Regions from separate parts of the Paludibacterium flexuosum genome, predicted to be linked through region 1. Evidence: predicted binding sites of a transcription regulator. Region 1 holds the regulator's gene; each other region holds the start of a gene.
The links. The regulator FNR, encoded in region 1, switches genes on or off when oxygen is low (the NO sensors DNR and NnrR bind a similar motif). The targets are predictions, from matches to a motif close to TTGATNNNNATCAA.

Region 1 (4,494 bases):
GACCACGCCCTGCTGAATCTGGCCCTTGTGCGCCAGCGCGATGGAAACCGCGTACTGGGTATGGCCGTGGATGAAGTTGGTGGTGCCGTCGATCGGGTCGATGATCCATTCGTATTCGGCTTGTCCCACACCCTTGGCGCCCGATTCTTCCGCCAGGATGGCGTGCTTCGGATAGGCCTCGAGAATGGTTTCAATGATGGTTTGTTCCGCGGCGCGATCGACCTCGGAAACGAAGTCGTTGTGCTTCTTGCGTTCGACACGGATGGTATCGACATTCATGGAAGCGCGTTGAATCACATTGCCTGCGCGGCGTGCGGCCTTGATGGCCACATTGAGCATCGGGTGCATGGACAGCCTCTAAACTGACAGGGACGGCTCGCGCATGGGCGGGCCGCCGACTGGTATCATCTGGGTTAAGGAACAGGAAAGGCGGCGCATGTGAAGGCCGCATTTCAAAATTATGTCCGCTATTTTAATGTGAAACGGTCAATGAATAAACCCGAAGTCCCTGATTTTTTGAGAAACATCCGAATTGTGCTGGCCAGACCGAGTCATCCGGGCAACATCGGCTCGGCGGCACGGGCCATGAAAACCATGGGTTTGTCGCAATTATGGCTGGTGTCACCGAAAGCTTTTCCCAGTGGTGAGGCCGATGCGCTGGCCTCGGGAGCGGTGGATCTGCTGCAGTCGGCGCAAGTGGTCGATACCCTGGCAGAGGCGCTGAATGGGGTGACGGTTGCCGCGGCGCTGACCAGTCGCCGTCGGGAGCTGACCACCCCGCTGGCCGTGCCGCGCGAGCTGACGCCCGAGCTTCTGGGGCGGGCACAGGCCGGCGAGCAGGTGGCCCTGGTGTTCGGTAACGAGACCTTCGGGCTGTCGATCGAAGAGGTCGAGCTGTGCAATCGCCTGGTGACCATTCCGGGCAATCCGGATTATTTTTCCCTCAATCTGGCCATGGCGGTGCAGGTGATGACCTACGAGCTGTTCAGCCACGTGGGTGTCGGCGTCGATTATCTCAAGCCGAGCGGCCTGGCCGCGACCGCTGACGAGGTGGAAGGCATGTGCGCCCATCTGGATCAGACCATGGCACATATCGGCTACTACGAGCGCCGCAATGGCGAACGGCTGATGCGCCGCATGCGCACCCTGTTCCATCGGGCCGGCGTTCTGCGCGAAGAGGTCGACATCCTGCGCGGCTTCTTCAAGCAGGTGATGCGTGCGGCTGACGGGCATGTTCCTCCCGACAAGTCCTGAGCTGCCCTGGCGCCAGCCTGCGGTGCGTGATCTGGCCTGTCTGCTGACCGGCCGCGCACCCTGGCTCACGCCAGACGACCTGCCCGATGCGCTGCTGCTGGGGGCCGACGGGATGAGGCGCCTGGCGATGCTGGACAACGATCCGGCGCCACTGCGCCGCTGGCTGGCGGCTCGTCCCGTCAGGCGGCTTGGCCACTATGCCGAGCAACTGCTGGCTTTCTGGTTTGACCATTCCCCCCATATCGAGCTGGTTGCGCACAATCTGGTGCTGCGCGACAAAGGGCTGACGCTGGGTGAGTTCGACTTCCTGCTGCGTATTGATGGCCAGCCCTGGCATCTGGAAACCTGCAGCAAATTCTATCTGCAGTGCGGAAAGGGGGCGTCAGGCCTGGTGGGCCCCAGTCTGCGCGATGCCTGGCTGCTGAAACAGGACAAGCTGGCTCAGCAATTGAGGCTGAGTCGCCATGCGCTGGCCCGACAAGTCCTGCCGCCGGGGTTTGAGGCACCGCGCACCGGGGCACTGGTGCGTGGCTGCTTTTTTTACCGTCAGGCGCCTGACGAGGCGGCATTCGCGCCGGCAACCCAATGGCAAGGCTGGATGGCTGACTGCGAACAGCCCTGGCCCTGTCGCGACGCCTCCAGTCGCTGGCTGTGGCTGCCGCGCATGCGCTGGCTGTCGCCGGCGCTGGCCGCCAGCGGCGAGGTGGGGTCGGCACAGGCCCTGCGTGTGCAGATGACACAAGCCGAGGCGCCTCAAATGGTGGCGGAAATGGTGGCAGAGGAGGGGGGATGGCGCGAATTGCGGCGCGGCTTTGTTCTGCCGTCGCGCTGGCCGGATGCCGGGCGGCTGGTGCAGCTGCAGCAGCAAATGCCAACGGGCGCCTGCTGAGCGGCGCCCGTTGTCGGGACTGGCAAGTTACTCCGCGTTGTTGGAGTGGATGCAGCCGGCGATCAGTTGCTTGAGTTCTTCCGGTTTCACCAGCTGAATGTGCTTGTGATCGACGCTGATCCAGCCCTGTTGCTGGAACTTCGACAGCGTGCGGCTGACGGTTTCCAGTTTCAGGCCGAGGAAGCTGCCGATTTCCTCGCGGCTCATGCGCAGGATGAAGTCATTGGCGGCGAAGCCACGGATGGCCAGACGCTGGGACAGGTTGAGCAGGAACGCGGCCAGACGCTCTTCTGCCTTCATGTTGCCAAGAAGCAACATGACGTTCTGATCGCGGACAATCTCGCGGCTCATCAGGCGGAAGAAATGGTGCTGCAGGCTGGGGATGTCGCGACCAAGGCTCTCGATTCGATTGAACGGCAGTTCGCAGACTTCGCTGTCTTCCAGGGCGATGGCATCGCAGCCATGGATGTTGGAAGACACGCCATCCAGCCCCATCAGCTCGCCGGACATCAGGAAGCCCGTGACCTGCTCGCGGCCATCCTGGCTGGAGACGCAGGTCTTGAAGAAGCCGGTGCGCACGGCGAACAGCGACTTGAAGCCCTCGCCGCTGCGGAACAGATACTCGCCCCGTTTGATGCGACGGCTCTGGCGGATGACGGCATCAAGCTGCGTCATCTCTTCGCGATTCAGTCCGACGGGCAGGCAGAGTTCGCGCAAGCTGCAGTTGGAGCAGGAGAGCTTGAGCGCATGCAATTGGATGGTGGTCTGGTCAGTCATGCCGTTTTTTGAGCAACCTTTAATTGAACCTTGACTCTTGTCAAAGCGGAATTCAAATGTTTTCCGCAAATTTACCAGCCCACCACCGGTTTTTCCATCAAATACCGACATGACCACCATCCATTCGTTTTCTCCGGAGCATTTCGAGTTCGATCGACAACTGATCGAACGGCTGGAAGGCTCCGGCCCGAGATACACCTCATACCCGACTGCAGACCGCTTTCATGCGGATTTCGGCGAGGCCGATTATCGTCATTGGCTCAAACAGCGTCGCATCGGGGCGAATAGTAAAGCTGTATCATTATATGCTCATTTACCATTTTGCAATACTGTTTGCTATTACTGTGCCTGTAACAAGATCATCACCAAGGACAAGAGCAAGGCAGATATCTACCTCGACTACCTGGAAAAAGAGGTAGAAATGGTGGCAAATGCCGTCGGTGAGCGAGAAAAAGTCATTCAGTTGCATTTTGGTGGCGGTACGCCGACCTTCTTGTCGGATGCGCAACTCGAACGACTGATGAATATCCTGCGCGGGCATTTCGACTTTTTGCCGGAAGGTGAATATTCCATCGAGATTGATCCGCGCAAGGTGGGGCGCGAGACGATCTTCAAACTGGCGTCATTCGGTTTCAACCGCATCAGTGTCGGGGTGCAGGATCTGGAACCGCGCGTGCAGGAGGCCGTCAACCGGGTGCAGAGCCTGGACGAGACACTGGAAGTGATTCAGGCGGCGCGCGAGGCAGGTTTCAAATCGGTCAGTATCGACCTGATCTACGGGCTGCCGTTTCAGACGCAAAGCTCCGTGGCGCGGACCATTGAGCAGGTCATCGCCATCAGTCCGGACCGCATTGCGCTATACAATTACGCCCACTTGCCAACGCTGTTCATGCCGCAACGGCGTATCGACGAAGCCGACCTGCCGTCGTCTTCAGTGAAATTGGATATTTTACAACACTCGGTGCGTCAACTGACCGAGGCGGGCTATGTGTTCATCGGCATGGATCACTTCGCCAAGCCCGATGATGACCTGGCGGTTGCCTTGCGTCAGGGGCGTCTGCAGCGCAATTTTCAGGGCTATTCCACCTACGCCGACTGCGACATGCTGGCCTTCGGGGTGTCCTCGATCGGCAAGGTGGGACCTTGCTATAGCCAGAACGAGAAAGAGCTGGATGCCTACTATGCGGCGCTGGACGCCGGCCGCCTGCCGGTGATGCGTGGACTGGTGCTGGACAGTGACGACATTCTGCGCCGCTCGATCATCCAGGCGCTGATGTGCCGTTTCTCTTTGTCGTTCGAGGCCATCGAGGAAATCTTCAATATCAATTTCGCCCATTACTTTGCGGAAGAGATCCCGAAGCTGCGCGAGATGCAGCAGATGGGCCTGCTGCATTTTGACGGCGACTTCCTGACCGTTGAACCGAAGGGGCGATTCCTGATCCGCAATGTGGCCATGCTGTTCGATCGCCATCTGCGCGAGCGCCAGACCAAGGCCCGTTACTCCAAGGTGATCTGAGCGGTGTCCCGTCTGCTTAACGGGGTACTGCTGGCCCTGGTGGCTGTCGCCTACGGCC
Region 2 (4,494 bases), 170 kb from region 1:
ACCCGCTATTGTCCGGCCGGGGTCTATGAGATCGTGCAGGAGGGCAGTGGTCCGCGGCTGCAGATCAATGCGCAGAACTGTGTGCACTGCAAGACCTGTGACATCAAGGATCCGACGCAGAACATCGTCTGGAGCGTGCCGGAGGGCGGCGGCGGTCCCAACTATCCGAATATGTAATTCCGGAAGACCTGTCGTCAGAAGTGATGAAAAGAGGCTTGACTTACTTCTGACGGCGGGTCAGCATACTCACCATGAGCCAACAGACATTCTCCCTGAACCGTTATTGGTATTGGTACCGCACTGACGCGCGGCGCCAAGGGGTCTGTCTGTTCTGAAGTTATTGCAGAATGATCACGACAAATGCCGCCGCGAACCGGGCGGCATTTGTTTTTTCACCTAGTGACGATACAGATGATCTCCCCGGCCAGCGGTCGAACAAGGGGATCCCCATCATGGAAGAATTGACCGGCGACCGACAGGTTGCGACCGAACAGACAGACTCCGGGCATCTGGTGATGCTCCGGCCGGTCACGCTGGTGACCGATGTACAGGCTTTCTCTTCGGTCTGGCGCCCTTATGCCCAGCTGGCACCGCAGATCGAGCGGCTGCGTCAGCAGGGGGCCGGTCAGTGTGTGATGGAGTCTTCTCTGCCGGAAATCCGTGCGCTGGCCATGCTGCTGGCCGCACGGCGGGCCGATCGCCATGCCGCACGCTCCCCGACGCATTTTGCCGATGAGGCCGACTGGCTGTGCGCCCGGGCGTTTTTGCTGGGGTTGTCGCATGTCGAGATCACGCTGGCCCAGATGGCCATGTTCGACGAGGCCAATCTCAGGTTGCGCCGGCTCGCTGCCCATGGTTTGCCCGTGGCAACGGGCCTGCTGCCGGTCTTGAATACGTCTCCCCAGTTGCCGACGGCGCCGATGGTGCTGCATGGCTGGAGTCCCTTGTCCGTTGACGAGGGGGAGGGGGTGGTGGCGTCAGCTGCCGGCTCGCCTCAGGCGCGAGCCTTGCGCCAGCGTTGTCAGAAGCGTTTTGCCCTGTTGCTGGGGGCCTGGCGGCCTAGGCCATAAAAACGGGGCACCCTTGCGGAATGCCCCCAGCGCTCTGCGCGAGCCGTCAAATCCGGGAAAACCCGGATGGCCAACAATATGCAAGCCTGCCGGGAGGGATGTCCGGGGCCATGATTGTGACTGGCGCCGATGCTACCGGTTTTGACCCGCCCTTGTCGTCAGTCAAACGACATCCCCTTGAGCCATGTCAAAAGCATGGCCAGGACTGGAGATGTCACCGACAATCCAACAAATTGCTGTAAACAAAGCGTTTTCATGGCTTAGTTGTGCCGTTTTTGGCACAATGCGCATCCCTGCCGAGATATTTCACGATGCAAAACGATGACCTGATGCTGCTGGTCACGCGCCAGATGCCTTACGGCAAGTACAAAGGACGGCTGATTGCCGATTTGCCGCTTCATTATCTGTCCTGGTTTTCACGTGAGGGATTTCCGCCGGGAGAGATCGGTCGTCTGTTGCAGCTGGTGTTTGAGCTCCAGCATAACGGGCTGATGTCTCTTTTGGATCCTCTAAGAAAGCGTTAAGCATGGCAATTCAATGGTTTCCCGGCCACATGAACAAGGCGCGCAAGGCAATTGCCGAGCGCGTACAGGATATCGATGTGGTCATCGAGCTGCTCGATGCCCGTCTGCCGGCATCCAGTGCCAATCCGATGCTGGCGCAGCTGACGCGCAACAAGCGGGCACTGAAGATCCTCAACAAGCAGGATCTGGCCGACCCTCAGGTGACCAGGCTGTGGCTGGATCATTACAACGGTCAGCCCAATACCCGCGCCCTGGCCCTGGATGCCGGTGACCGCGCGCCGACGCAGAAACTGATTACCGCCTGTCGTGATCTGGTCCCTCATCGCGGCGGGCTGGACAAGCCGCTGCGGGTGCTGATCTGCGGCATCCCGAACGTGGGTAAATCCACGCTGATCAACACCATGACCGGGCGCCGTGTCGCCAAGACCGGCAATGAGCCGGGCATCACCAAGTCACAGCAGCGTATCCTGCTGGCCGATGACTTCGAGCTGTTCGACACCCCGGGGATGCTGTGGCCGAAAATCCTGGTCGAGGAGGGGGGCTACAACCTGGCCGCCAGCGGTGCCATCGGTCGCAATGCCATGGACGAGGAAGAGGTCAGCCTGGTTCTGTTGGGCTATCTGATGCGCCGTTACCCGGATGCCCTTTGCCAGCGCTACAAGCTCGACAGTCTGGAAGGGCTGCAGGACGTGGATGTGCTTGAGGCCATCGGGCGCAAGCGCGGGGCCATGCTGGGCGGCGGACGGGTCAATATCCAGAAGGCTGCCGAGGTGGTGTTGACCGATTTCCGGGCTGGTTCGACCGGCCGTATTACCCTGGAGCGCCCGGAAGAGTGGGTGGTCTGGCTCAAAGTGGCGCGGGAGCGCGAAGCGCAGCGCCTGGCGGACAAGGCCGCGCGCGAGAAGGAAAGACAGGGCAAGTCGGCGGCCGAGTAAACCCGGCCGGGCTCAGACCTGCTCGCCCGGCTGCTCGAACCAGGTTTGCAGGATGGCTTGCGCCGCGACCTGGTCCAGCACGGGTTTTTGCTTGCGGCCGCGCAGGCCGGCCTCTCGCAGCAGCGATTCGGCCAGCAGCGAGGTGTGACGCTCGTCCACCAGCCATACCGGCAGGGCAAAGCGCCCCTTGAGCCGGTTGGCGAAGCGGCGAGCCAGTCTTGTCATGTCGTGTTCGGTGCCGTCGGCGTGAGTCGGCAGCCCGACCACCAGCGATTGCGGCTGCCATTCGGCGATCAGGGCGGCAATGCGCGCAAAGCGCTCGTCATTGCTTTCGGTGTCGATGGTACAAAGGGGGTGGGCAATGCCGACCAGCGCTTCGCCGGTGGCGACCCCGATACGGCGTTCGCCGAAATCAAATGCCAGTGCGGATCCCTCAGGCATGACCGACATCCCCGGACAGCAGGGACGGATCAAACCCCAGCAGGGCCATGGCGGCGTCGTAGCGTTCTTCCGCCGGCAGATCGAAGATGATCTGCGGGTCGCTTTGCACGGTCAGCCAGGCGTTGCTGGCGATTTCCTCTTCCAGCTGTCCGCCTGACCAGCCGGCATAGCCGAGCGTGACCAGAACGTGCTCGGGCCCCTTTTGTTCGGATACCGCGATCAGCACATCCTTGGAGGTGGTCAGCATGATGTCGTCGGTCACCTTCAGGCTGGACTGCCAGTCGCTGATCGGACTGTGCAGCACGAAGCCGCGGTCTGGCTGAACCGGCCCGCCGAACAGCACCTGGGTGGCGGCGATCGGGCCCGGCTCGATCGACAGGTCGATCTGGTCGAACAGCTGGGCGAGCGCAATGCCGGAGGGTTTGTTGATGATCAGCCCCATGGCCCCGTGCTCACCGTGCTCGCACAGGTAGACCAGCGCGCGGGCAAAGAGCGGGTCGGCCATGTTGGGCATGGCGATGAGAAACTGATTGGCGAGCGATAACGATTTCATTTTTGCATTATGGCACAGGCGGCACATAAAGACGCTTGCCGTACCCGGTGGGGACGGGATCGCGTTCGGCACGCCGTGACAAGCCTTGTTAAACTGTCGGTTTCGAGCGTCTCGCAAGCGAGGGTGTGGTGCGGCTTACGCATATAAAGCTATCCGGATTCAAATCATTTGTCGATCCGACCTCCATCCCGGTTCCCGGCCAGCTGGTGGCGGTGATCGGGCCGAATGGCTGCGGCAAATCCAATGTGATCGATGCCGTACGCTGGGTGTTGGGTGAGTCCTCCGCCAAGCAGTTGCGTGGCGAGTCGATGCAGGACGTGATTTTCAACGGATCCACCACCCGCAAGCCGGTTTCGCGTGCCTCGGTCGAGCTGGTCTTCGACAATGCCGACGGCCAGATGGCCGGCCCCTGGGGCCAGTACGCCGAAATCGCCATCAAGCGCGTGCTGACCCGCCAGGGTGAGTCCAGCTATCTGATCAACAATCAGGTGGTGCGCCGGCGCGACATCACCGACCTGTTTCTCGGTACCGGCGTGGGGGCACGGGGATATGCGGTGATCGAGCAGGGCATGATCTCGCGCATCATCGAAGCCCGGCCGGAAGAGCTGCGCGTCTATCTGGAGGAGGCGGCCGGCGTGTCGCGCTACAAGGACCGGCGCCGCGAAACCGAAAACCGCCTGGCGGATACCCGAGACAATCTGTCCCGTGTCGACGACCTGCGTCTGGAGCTGGAACGCCAGGTCGAGCGACTGACCGAACAGGCCGCCGTGGCCGCGCAATACCATGATCTGCGTGCCGCCCTGACGCACAAGCAGAATCTGCTGGCGCTGGCCCGGCGCGAGGAAGCTGCCCGCGACGAAGCCCATGCCCGCGCAGAACTGGCGCGGCTGGAGAGCGAAGAGGCTCGCTTGTCGCAGGCGCTCTCCGCCCTGGATGCCGAGCTGGAAACCGTGCGCGACAGCCACTTCAGT
Region 3 (4,494 bases), 1.4 Mb from region 1:
GATATAGGTCGATATTTACCAAGCAGACCGGATGGTATGTTCCGGTCTGCCCGGGAGAGGTGTCAGTCGTGTTCCTTCAGCCATTCGGCAAAGACCGGATCGGCCAGACGCCAGCCCTGCGCGTCGCGGGTCACCACATCCCGCCGCTCCAGCTTGCGCAGTGCCGTCTGAACCTGAGAGGGCGTCAGCGTCGGCAGGCCCAGCTCGGCCGCCAGTGCCACCCGGCTGCCCTGGCGATACGGGCTGTGCTGGCCGGCGGCAATGGCGCGCAACAGGCTTTGCTCCAGCGGCGCCAGCCCCAGCCAGCGGCTTTCAAAGGCGCTGGTATCCGACAACAGGTTCAGCCGTGCCGTCAGGGCCTCGGTCAGCGTGCGCTCGGGGTTCAATGCCAGCTCTTCCACCAGCGCGCGCAGATGCAGTGGGACCCGACCCAGTTGCAGGAAGGCCTGCCACAACGCGGCCTCATCCAGGGGGCGACGGGTGATGCGCTGGTAGCCTTGCGCCATGTGGCGGGTGAAGCCTTCGTCCAGCGGCGGGAAGTCGATCAGGGTGGCAAAGTGAAAAAACGGGGCACGGGCATCGCCGAACATGGCGCGCAAGCCGGCTTGTGATGAGCCGGTAAAGATCACCTTGACCCGGTCACGATGCAGATCCAGTCCCGTGCGCAGCGAGGCGATCAGCGTCGCGCTGCCACTGCGGCGAGCCAGCTCCTGGATTTCATCCAGCAGCAACAGGACCGGTTTCTTCTGTGCGGCCAGGTCGCCGATCAACTGGCTGACGGCGGGCAGCGGTGCCGTCGGGGATGGCGGACGGTTTTCAATGCTGGCCGGCCCCCACTGGCCACGGATCAGCAGATGACTGCCGATCTTGTCCAGCGTCCGCGCCAGCCAGTGTTCCTCGTCGGCAAAGGCGGCCAGCATGGCCGGAAAGTGGTGAGCCCCGCCATGGCCGTCATCCTCCATGAAACTGTGATAGCCGACGCGCCAGCCATGCTGTTCCGCCAGCGGCAACAGATCCTTGAGCAGGAATTCGGTCTTGCCCATGCGGCGCGGCGCAAACAGCGTCAGGGCAGAAGACAGGCCGCTGTCGAGCATCATCAACACCGATTCGGCCAGTTTCTGACGCGGGTAGTGCAGGGCATCATCCGGCATGTCAGCCACCTTTAGCTATGTGATGGCTAATTATGCATGTGGTGGCTAATAGTGGCTAGCTGGGTGCGGCGCGTCGGCCAGAAACTGCCGGCGCAGCGCGCGGTATTGCCGGGTGATGCGCCAGGCCAGCCAGGCCAGACTGCCTGCCAGCAGGGTACTGGATGCCGCAAACACACCTTGCCAGAGTGCGGGGGACAGGCACCAGCCGATCCCGCCTGCCAGCCACAGCGCATGCAGCCAGCCCAGTCGTTGCTGTACCTGCTCGCTCAGGAAGCCGTGCGTGGAGGGCAGGGCACCGCGCGGCGGTTGCAGGGCCTTCAGGTGCAGCCAGCACAGGAAAGGCACGATCTTGCCCAGCATGGCCAGCATGACGCCGAAGCCGAGCCCGCCCAGCCACAGCCACCCCGCCAGCAGCGGCCAGCAAGCAGCTGGGGACCACCAGGCGACGAGGGCCAGCAGTGCCGATGCGGGCAGACACCAGACGGCCCGCTGCCAGCTGCGTCGTGCCGGGTCCTGCGGGCGCCGCGCCTGCTGCAGCAGGCGCAGGGTGAGGGCGCCATAGAGCATGACGGCCAGCCACAGTGCCAGCGCAGAGGGATCTGGCATGGCGGGAGCCAGCAGACGCCACAGTGTGGCCAGCAGCAAGAGTGGCAGCAGGGCCGCACTCAGCCAGCGCACCGGGCGCGGATAAGCCGGTGTGATCAGGAACATCGGCAACACGGTCTGACTGATCGCGATCAAGAGGCCGAGCAGCCAGCCGATCCCGCCCCACAGCACATGACTGTGCAGCAGGGGCAACAAGGGGAGTGCCGCGCTGCCGCGCAGGGTGGCCACCATCGCCAGTCCGAGGAGGGCGGTGACCATCAGTGCCGTCATGGCGCGCAACATGCCGCGGCTGCCGCCATCGCGCGCCGGAGAACGATGCAGTCCGACGATGCCGTGTGTCAGAAACACCGCCAGCGCCAGTGCCAGCCCTATCACTCCGGCCAGCAGTTCGTCCGGGCTGAAGCCCCGGGCGAAGCCCAGGCACAGCAGCGCGACGCCGGCCTGCCAGGGTAGCCACACTGTCCACAGCAGGCGTATCGGTCGCGTCAGCGCCACGCCGGCCAGCACGGCCAGCAATTGCAGCAAGGCGCCCAGCATGATGTTGCCCAGCACGCCCAGTGCCAGCATGTGGGTCAGGGCGACGACCAGCGGCTGATAGCGATCCGCCGCCAGCGGACTGGCGGCGGCGAGGCTGAGCGCCAGCACCAGCAGCCAGCCAATGGCCGCCAGGAAAAAACCTGTCGGCAGCCAAAGCGGTGGCGCTTTGTCGTAGTCCAGTGTGCTGCCGATCATGTCCGGGTCAGGGTGATCAGCACCCCGCCATCCTCGGTCAGACTGCACTGATGCTGTACTCCGGCCTGGTTCAGCAGCGGGAACAGTGGCACCGGGTGGTGCGGCAGGATATACGCCAGCGCCTGGCCTGCCTGCAGTGACTCAATGTCTTCCAGAATGATCTCCATCGGTTGTGGCGGTACCAGATGACGCAAGTCGCGGGCGTTCATGGCTCGGCCACCATCGACTCCAGCCCGGCTACATGCTGGCCGCACATCGGATAGAGAACGTTTTCTTCTTTCATATTATGTTGCTGCATCAGGATCAGCAGCGTCTCGCCATGGCCGAGAAAGGCGGCGGCATCCTGCTGGCTGAGCGCCGCCTGCACATCGGTCAACAACGCGCGCATTTCCTCATGCTCGCTGCGCATTACCACGGTCGGCCCCATGCGCATACCGGTCGCGTCTTCAAAAGCCGGAAACAGCTGTGTCTCCTCCAGTGTGAAGTGCGCCAGCATGGCAGTTTCGAAAGCCTGCCAATGGCTCAGGGCCGGCTGCCACTGGCCGGCGCGCACGGCAGACTCGCAGTCCACCAGATGGGCATCACAGGTACGGTGTTGGTCGATCAGTCTTTCTATGGCATTCATGGCATCGCCTTCCGGAAATCAAAAATGAGTGAAGCATCAGACATTGCGTGGCAGTATGTCGGCACGCCCTTATTAGCCAGAATGATTTGAATCAAGGATTTCAAGATCCCATGCCCCACGTCGATATTGCTGCCCTGTTGCGTCACCAACCCCTGTTCCAGGCGCTCTCGCCCGAGCAACTGAGCGCCTTGCTGCCGCATGCGCAGGAAGTGCGCGCCGACAAGGGGCAGGTGCTGTTTCAGAAGGGGGATCCCTGCGATGGCATGTATGTGGTGGTCTTCGGTCGCGTCAAGCTGTCGCTGTTCTCTGCTCAGGGCAGCGAGAAGGTCGTGGAGGTGATCCAGCCCGGGCAGAGTTTTGCCGAGGCGGTGATGTTTCTTGGCTACCCGATGCCGGTGCTGGCGCAATGTCTGGATGATGCCTTGCTGCTGAAAATTGATGCGGATGGCATTCTGCAGGCCTTGTCGGCGGATGCTGATTTCGCCCGGCGCCTGCTGGCCGGCATGTCGATGCGACTGCACGGCCTGGTGCGTGATGTCGAGCGCTACTCGACCGAAAGCACCTTGCAGCGTGTCAGCGGCTATCTGCTGCAGAGCTGGCGCGAGGCCGGCGAGCCGTCACAGGCGTTTACCCTGCCGCTGAATAAAAACCTGATTGCCTCGCGCCTCAACCTGACGCCGGAAACCTTCTCGCGCATGTTGCAGCGGTTAATGACGGCGCAGCTGATCCAGGTGAACGGCAGAGAGATTCTGGTACTCAATCCGGCCGGCCTGGGTGAGTTTGCGGGAGAGGATGGCGACTGATGGAGGTGATTCGCGAAAGTCCACTGGAAGCTTTGCTGCGCCAGGCTGCCGCCGATCCGGCGCATCGGCCGGCGTTTTTCGCGGCGCTGCTGCAGGCCGAAGTGTTCATCATCGGCCATACCGATCTGGGGCCGGGCGAAACGACCATACAGGCCGGCAGCCAGCTGCATATCCAGCATTGGCAGCGTCCGGACGGGGTCAGTACCATTCCCTTCTTCACCTCGCTCGGCTTGCTGCAGCAGGCCATCGAGCAAGAGAGCCGCTACCTGGCGCTGCCGGCCCGCTCGCTGTTCGAGCTGACACTGGGCAGCGCACTGGATCTCAATCCCGGCTCGGACTGCGGCAAGTCATTCGAGGCCGCAGAAATCCGCGAGCTGCTGGCCAGCGGTCTGACCCATGCGCCGGAGCAGCGCGAAATCCGCGAGCAAACGAGCGTATTGCTGGGACAGCCTCTGCATGACCCGCAGGATCTCAAGCAGGCGCTGTCTACCCTGTTGCTCAAGCATCCGCCTGTGCAGCGCGCCTATCTGGCGCTGATGCACGACACCAGTCAGAGCGAGCAGCCGCACCTGGTGAT

Region 2: a site for FNR is predicted at 1,248-1,261, ahead of AACH39_RS08850 (DUF3820 family protein). Genes of this name have one in related genera too.
Region 3: a site for FNR is predicted at 3,196-3,209, ahead of AACH39_RS14805 (hemerythrin domain-containing protein). Genes of this name have one in related genera too.

What each region holds. Positions count from the first base shown of each region.
Region 1 covers NZ_AP029060.1:1,698,754-1,703,247, reverse strand. The annotation lists gene AACH39_RS08045 (inositol monophosphatase family protein) at 1-348, opposite strand, end outside; gene AACH39_RS08040 (RNA methyltransferase) at 490-1,254, shown strand; gene AACH39_RS08035 (DUF1853 family protein) at 1,232-2,143, shown strand; gene fnr (fumarate/nitrate reduction transcriptional regulator Fnr) at 2,171-2,920, opposite strand; gene hemN (oxygen-independent coproporphyrinogen III oxidase) at 3,030-4,436, shown strand; gene AACH39_RS08020 (hypothetical protein) at 4,440-4,494, shown strand, end outside.
Region 2 covers NZ_AP029060.1:1,868,761-1,873,254, reverse strand. The annotation lists gene AACH39_RS08860 (electron transfer flavoprotein-ubiquinone oxidoreductase) at 1-177, shown strand, start outside; gene AACH39_RS08855 (hypothetical protein) at 453-1,070, shown strand; gene AACH39_RS08850 (DUF3820 family protein) at 1,382-1,594, shown strand; gene ylqF (ribosome biogenesis GTPase YlqF) at 1,597-2,529, shown strand; gene ruvX (Holliday junction resolvase RuvX) at 2,542-2,979, opposite strand; gene AACH39_RS08835 (YqgE/AlgH family protein) at 2,963-3,523, opposite strand; gene smc (chromosome segregation protein SMC) at 3,652-4,494, shown strand, end outside.
Region 3 covers NZ_AP029060.1:3,100,453-3,104,946, forward strand. The annotation lists gene AACH39_RS14790 (ATP-binding protein) at 63-1,151, opposite strand; gene AACH39_RS14795 (hypothetical protein) at 1,197-2,489, opposite strand; gene AACH39_RS14800 (DUF2249 domain-containing protein) at 2,486-2,698, opposite strand; gene AACH39_RS14805 (hemerythrin domain-containing protein) at 2,695-3,114, opposite strand; gene AACH39_RS14810 (Crp/Fnr family transcriptional regulator) at 3,225-3,917, shown strand; gene AACH39_RS14815 (enhanced serine sensitivity protein SseB C-terminal domain-containing protein) at 3,917-4,494, shown strand, end outside.